DNA from 2 places in the Viridibacillus sp. FSL E2-0187 genome. Region 2 is predicted to be linked to the other one. Evidence: riboswitches for the same ligand, from Rfam matches in the RefSeq annotation. Region 2 holds a riboswitch; the other holds the start of a gene.
What was found. A riboswitch is a leader RNA that binds a small molecule or an ion and turns the genes downstream of it on or off. The one in region 2 is predicted to bind cyclic di-GMP.

Region 1 (3,571 bases), 1.5 Mb from region 2:
TTCTTCCATAGATTCAGCACTTTCTTCTGTGGCTACTAATTGTTTCTGTAATCCTCTACCTACCTCATCAATAGCCGCTCTAACAATATCGCCTTTCTCAGAAGCATATTCACCGATTTCAGCGAGATTTTCTCCTTTTTCATGTACATTTTTTGAAAATGACAAAATTCTTTTCCTTGTACTGCTGAAAAAATCAATTAGTTGGTTAAACACAGCATGATTAGAACTTCTTTCATCAACTTTGTTTGTAATATTACCTGCTGATATTTCTTTCATTCCATTTATTATTTCTTTATTAATATGAAGATGATGTTTTAGTGAAAAATAACGGTAAGCAAAATACACCGCTACCCCCACTAAGATAACAATTATTCCTAGCATAATGGCATCCATGATAAATATATCTCCTAACTCCTATTAATTATGAATATTTTAAAGCTCTTTTATAAGGATATATGTTCCATCCGCTACATTTTCAGGAATACCATTCAACTTACTATTATCGCTATATTTATGAACAATATAATTTCCTTCTATATCTTCATATTTTTTCATATTATGATATTTTTCCATTACACGTATTGACTTCGGGTTTGTTGCTTCACCTAAAACAGCCTTCACACCTTGTGATGATGCCTTTGTTAACAAACTATTTCCTAATTGCTGAATAATTTCGTGACGGCCATGTTCAGCTGTCACTCCTAACATGAATAGGTGTAAAAATTCTCCGTATTTAATTTCTTTTCCGTTTCGTTTTTTATAATCTTCCATGAAACGTTTATCTACATCCTCCAGAACACGCAGAATTACATTCATATCAGAAAAAGAACCTTCAAATATATCTTCTCCGATAATCTCTGGTGCATTTATATCTCCAGCAAGCGCACCAACAACATTATTATTAATATCCAGAGCGACAGCGCAATATCCCTGCTCTATTGTGGAGTCTAAATAATCTTTGGTAAAATGATAAAAATCTTCATAACTGATATTTAATTGACCTACCATCGGTTCCTGAACCCATTTTCCTGAAACATCCAGTCCAATAAATGAGCGAGCTAGACACTCAGCTGCTTTCTGAATTAATGCTGTTTGATCCTTCGTTATAATTTCATATGTATACAATTCTTGTGTTATTAGCATTTATTGATCTCCCTTTCGAATTAAAAAATAAAAACTCCGTTTCTATTTGACCTAACATTACATAGGATGATTTACTTTATCGATAAATGTACCTGTGAACTTAATTCTTTCAAGTGCATTCCTAATTTGTACTTGAGCAATTTTAGATGAAGGTTTTACTACAAGGATATCCTTAAATCCTAAGCTAGAATAAAATTGCATCGTTTGCTCCAACTGCGGTACAACTTTTGATGGGACAGTTGTTTGGTGAGTTCCATCGACAACAAACGTATATTCTTGTCTTGATACTTTATTAATCGTATCCTGTAAATCTATCATATAACCTTCTGCATCTTCCTCTTTCATTAATCCATGCACCTGTACATGAACTTCCTTCGAGTCCTTATTAATTGCCATTTTATATTTCTTTTTATCTACGACTATCATCTTTTAACCTCCCTATTCTCTATAATCTGTAATACTTCATTGTTGACATTTGCACGTTCTTTTCGTATGAATGTTATAAATAAAAGCTATCCCAGATATAGATAAGGATAGCCAAAAAAACGTTTTATTCTTGGCGACCCGACTATCATTATCCAAGAGGATTTTAGACTCGTAGCTTTGCGTCCTTACCTTTCGATAAGTTTGCCTTTTCAATTGTAAAAGATAGTACTAATATCATGCTCATATATTACTATAACATTATATATTACTTGTCATTTTTTGTCGAACTAGAATTTTTCTTGCTTTACTTACGAAAGAGTCTGCTCCACAGTAAGGCCCGATTTCTAAACTGTAATCAAATAAATGATGTTAAATGGAAATTAACATCATAATTTAAATTATAGAATTAACTTTCGTTAATAACTAAAAGGGAAATATGCAGATAATAAAAAAGATTTTGTTATGGCTATAATAAACAAAATATTATTATTGCCTTTTTCAATTTACAGGTACGATAGTTAAATAAGAATTAAACAAAATATAAGAGCCTTACTACAATAAAATGTAGCAAGGCTCTCATACTTTTATATTAAAATTAAATAAATTTATTATCACTTTACGGTCGACTTAAAACAAATTTGTACTGTTTGAAATACAGTCGAGATATTTTTTAGCTGTTGTTTTACTAATGTACTTTTTAATTTGCTGTTCTCCATCTATTGGAGCGAATGCTATGGGGACAGCATTCAATTGATATTTTTCTTGTATTGCTAATTCAAGGTTAAAAGTCTAATCTCTAGGATCGTTAATAACGATGTTCACGTAATTTTTTTCTTTGGCGTTCTTCAATAACTTCGAAACAGTAGGTCTAGACAGATCGAGAGCTTTAGCGATTTCACCTTGAGTCTTATCTAAATCGTAATACATCTTTGCTACATCTACACTAAGTAAATCTTTATCATTGAACATAATTTGCTCCTTTAATGGACTGGTTATAAAAATGATATGCTTTTTCAATGTAAGTCAGATAAATACCTTCATAGTATGGGGTGCCCATTGCCGTTGGAAATGCAGTATGAGGCGTTTCGGAAATCAAAATTACAAGGAAGATTTAATTTCATTATAATGGCGATCTCAATTTGGAAAATACAATTCATGAAGTTATTGTATATACCTTTAAAAGTATACTTACTCGACTGTTCTATTAGTTGAAATATTAAATTTTTGTAGACCATCAGACCTAAGACTATAAGAAACTACTTTTTTCTTCCACTGCTTAACTACATCAACGTGATTATCGGGATTATAAACAAAGAAATTAACATCTTTTTTGCCCTTTTTCAAGTTGATGACAAATGGAGTTACATCAGTCTCTGGATATAGAAATAATTTTTCATTACCTGGAAATATATAATGTTTTTTTAAAAAGTTAGCTTCATTAAAATACTCAATAAATCTAATTTTTTCTTCCTCTTCTAAATTCTTTCCGTTAAATGTTACAGTGACATCTTCTGAATCAAGTTTTTGATGAAGTTCGAATTTATCTAAAAACCATGCCACAAGTGCATTTGGAGGACTCATTAACAATTTAAAAAAAATCCCAATCACTATCATAATAGCAACTGTCCATGTCATATTATATCAGCTCCTTCAATAATAATATCTGGTTACTATAGACCTTTATTTTAATAGTATACTATTAAAAAATAGTAATTTACAAACAAAGGTTTTTTTATAAACAACGTAAAAAACATCCGGTAGCCCTTTGTATACAAATGTTAAATTGTAAATCAATTCACATTCATAGCCACAAATAATTATTAATTAGCCTTTAAGATGTTTCATTAACTACCTCTCAATAATAAAGGATTTATTTTTTAAATAACCATCCAATTGGATTGTTTTTTGACCATCCATTTATCTTAGGAATAAAATTCAAAATTAAAGTTATTAACAAATTTTCTTAGAATATAAAAGATGCTTTTCCAGAAGGAAATGTTTA
Region 2 (3,571 bases):
AATCCTTTGCGATCAGATTTTCTTGCTCCATACATGATTCTATTTAATTCTACTGATTTTTTAAATTCAACTTCTACTTCATTTGTGAAATCATTTGAATTACTTCTATTTGTTTCCCAGTAAGTATCTAGGTTGCCATCGGCGGCATTCCCGATTACTTGACTAAGATACTGACCAGCATTATTGCGGATACTCTTAATATTTTCAATATCCATTCTAAATAACTTAGAATATTCCTCATTAGAATAATGCTCAAAAGGTTTTGTTTTAGCTTTAGTTGCTTCTATGTTTGATTCATTTATTAATACTAATGCATCTTCTATATCTTCTTTAAATTCATCATATAAAGGGTGAGATTGAACCCTTTTTTCTAGTGCTTCTAACTTTTCTACTGTATTAAACTCATCAGATACTTTATTATGGTTTTCATCAGTAAATAGTTTTTTCATATTATCTTTTACTTGGTCTTCTTTATAAAAACTAAATTCTGCTGCACTTGCCCAATCTTGATTGGCCTTTTTGAACACAAATTTAATTCTTTTGAATTCAGTTGGTTTAAATTGCATTTCAACAACATCACCAGTTGAACCTTTATATTGTCCAGGAGATACTAAAGTATAATCATCGCCTTCATCTGAAATAGAGCTATAAATTTCAAACTCTTCCGCGAACCCTTTACCTTTAGCACTGGTTTGTCTAGCCGCATAAACGATTCTATTTAATTCAGTCGATTCATTTAAATTGAATACTACCTCGTTAGTAAACTGTATAGTATTCGCTCTTCCAGTCTCCCAATGTGTATTCATATCTCCATCTATTGCTTTATTGATAGGAGAGCCCGTATAATTTCCACCGTTGTTTGTTATCGATTTTATGTTTGTATTCTCCATTTTGAAGACTTCATTATATTCACTTAAATTACTATTTCCATATAAATCGAATTTACTAACTGTAGCATTTTTTGCCTCATTGATCTTGCTTTCTATTGCCGTTTTATTAGCGCTCGTAATTGGTGCTGCTAAAACATTCATGGCACTCCCCGAATAACTTGCTAACAACGCAGTTGATGTTGCAATCGCAATTAATTTAGACATTTTCTTCGACATATGCTTTCTCCTCCAGATGAATAAAACCCTAAGAAGTTCATTAAAAAAAGCTACTCTTTAGAGAATAGCTAACTTTTGTTACGTCTAAGTAAAAATGATTAAGTCATTTTTATTAAACCCAACATAACAAAAAGTATAATGCACTCCTTGGCAACTGGCTGGCATAGTTATTCAACCTTAGCCCCTCTAGCTTTGCGTCCCTAAATTTCTATAGGTTTGCCTATTCAGTTTTTATATACCTAAAGTACCATGATAGATTATCTAACATCATGAATCATATGTATTGTTTTACATTAAATAAGTTCCATTTTATTATTCTTATACTAGTTATTAAAACCTAAAACTTATCACCTATTTATTGTATAGAGAATTAAAATATCATTTTTTATATCGTAAAAATTGCATGACTAGAACTTTACTGAAACAGTATTTTTTCTTATTTAGTAAAAATGTATTACACTAAATATTTTACCTTTAAATTTACTAACTATTCTACTATACATTCTTTACCGTATAAGAATATGCTCCTAAACGATTCATTATCATATAGTAGTTATGAGTATTAAACTTAACCCGTTTAAATTGCTAGTTTTCTTATAAATTCTTTAAATATCAATTGAGGGAGTTCCTTAATTAATTAAAAAAACTCAATTATTTTTCACCAAAAACAAAAACACCACTTCTAATGAAGTGGTGTTTTTGACATTATTCAGTTTTTGCATCGTTCACTTGATCAAATTGAATGCCGGTAATATGTACATTTACCTCTTGCGTTGCAAGTGATGTCATATTAAAGATAGCTTCACGAATCTGGGTTTGAACTTGCTGCGCTACTTTCGCAACAGATGCACCATATTGCACGAAGCAATATACATCTACGATTAAGCCCGCTTCAGTCCATTCGGTTTTAATACCTTTCCCATGAACCTTTTTACCGAATTTTTCTACTACGCCTGTAGCGAAGTTTCCTCTTGTACCAGAAACTCCTTCCACTTCTGTAGTAGCAATTCCTGCAATAACTTCAATAACTTCAGGCGCTACTTCAATCTTACCTAGCTCTTCCTTACCAGCAGGAGTGCTTTGAGGTAATGATTGTATAACTTTTTCAGCCATAGAATTCGCCCCTTTCTTATGAATTCATGACGTCATTTTCTTCAAGGAATTTCGTATTGAAATCACCTTTTTTGAATACTTCATGATCCATTAATTTAGCGTGGAAAGGAATTGTTGTTTGAATGCCTGGTCCTTCAACAATGAATTCACCTAATGCGCGTTTCATCTTAGCAATTGCTTCTTCACGTGTATCTGCATGTACAATCAATTTTGCAACCATTGAATCGTAGAACGGAGGAATACTATATCCTGGATACATAGCCGAGTCGATACGGACACCGTAACCACCAGGAGCTATATAATCTTCTACTTTACCCGGTGAAGGCATAAAGTTTTTAGATGGATTTTCAGCATTGATACGACATTCCATCGCCCAACCATTCACTTTCACATCTTCTTGTTTATACACTAATTTCTCGCCAGAAGCAATCTTAAGCTGTTGTTGAACAAGATCAATACCTGTAATCATTTCAGTTACTGGATGCTCTACTTGAATACGTGTATTCATTTCCATGAAATAAAACTTGTCTTCATGGTGGTCAAAGATGAATTCTACCGTACCAGCACCTCGGTATCCACAAGCTAACGCGGCTTTAACTGCAGCCTCACCCATCTCAGCACGACGTTCCTCAGAAAGTGCAGGAGAAGGAGCTTCTTCAACAAGTTTTTGCATACGACGTTGAACTGTACAATCACGTTCACCTAGGTGAATTGTATTGCCATAGTTGTCCGCTAGTATTTGGATTTCACAGTGACGGAAATCCTCGATGAATTTTTCTAAGTAAACGCCAGGGTTACCGAATGCTGCAGCCGCTTCTTTTTGAGTGATTTGAACACCTTTAATCAATTCTTCCTCAGTGCGTGCTACACGGATTCCTTTACCACCACCACCGGCAGTTGCTTTAATGATTACTGGGTAACCAATACCTTTCGCAACTTCGGCTGCTTCAGCTGCATCAGCAACAATACCAACTGAACCTGGAACTGTAGGTACTCCGGCTTTAATCATTGAGTCTTTTGCTATATCTTTAATACCCATCATTTTGATGGCATCTGAAGTTGGTCCAATGAAAGTAATACCCGCATCTTCACATGCTTCTGCAAAACTAGCATTCTCTGCTAAGAAGCCATATCCTGGGTGAATCCCATCACAGCCAGTTTTTTGAGCAACGCTTAGTATACTACTAATTTTCAAATAACTATCACTAGATAGCTTTGGTCCGATGCAATATGCTTCGTCAGCTAATTGAACGTGAAGTGCATCACGATCTGCTTCTGAATACACTGCTACAGACTGAATATCTAATTCTTTACAAGCGCGAATAATACGTACCGCGATTTCGCCACGGTTT

Region 1: another riboswitch for cyclic di-GMP. It lies ahead of MHH85_RS12185 (hypothetical protein); the one in region 2 lies ahead of MHH85_RS04705 (NPCBM/NEW2 domain-containing protein).

The regions. Positions count from the first base shown of each region.
Region 1 is NZ_JBBOVG010000001.1:2,482,854-2,486,424, forward strand. Features, by position in the region: gene MHH85_RS12175 (methyl-accepting chemotaxis protein) at 1-393, opposite strand, end outside; gene MHH85_RS12180 (hypothetical protein) at 433-1,143, opposite strand; gene MHH85_RS12185 (hypothetical protein) at 1,201-1,569, opposite strand; cyclic di-GMP riboswitch class I at 1,699-1,785, opposite strand; gene MHH85_RS12190 (MarR family transcriptional regulator) at 2,359-2,538, opposite strand; gene MHH85_RS12195 (YfmQ family protein) at 2,758-3,204, opposite strand; gene pdxR (MocR-like pyridoxine biosynthesis transcription factor PdxR) at 3,569-3,571, opposite strand, start outside.
Region 2 is NZ_JBBOVG010000001.1:971,721-975,291, reverse strand. Features, by position in the region: gene MHH85_RS04705 (NPCBM/NEW2 domain-containing protein) at 1-1,106, opposite strand, end outside; cyclic di-GMP riboswitch class I at 1,253-1,337, opposite strand; gene MHH85_RS04700 (Asp23/Gls24 family envelope stress response protein) at 1,812-2,219, opposite strand; gene accC (acetyl-CoA carboxylase biotin carboxylase subunit) at 2,236-3,571, opposite strand, start outside.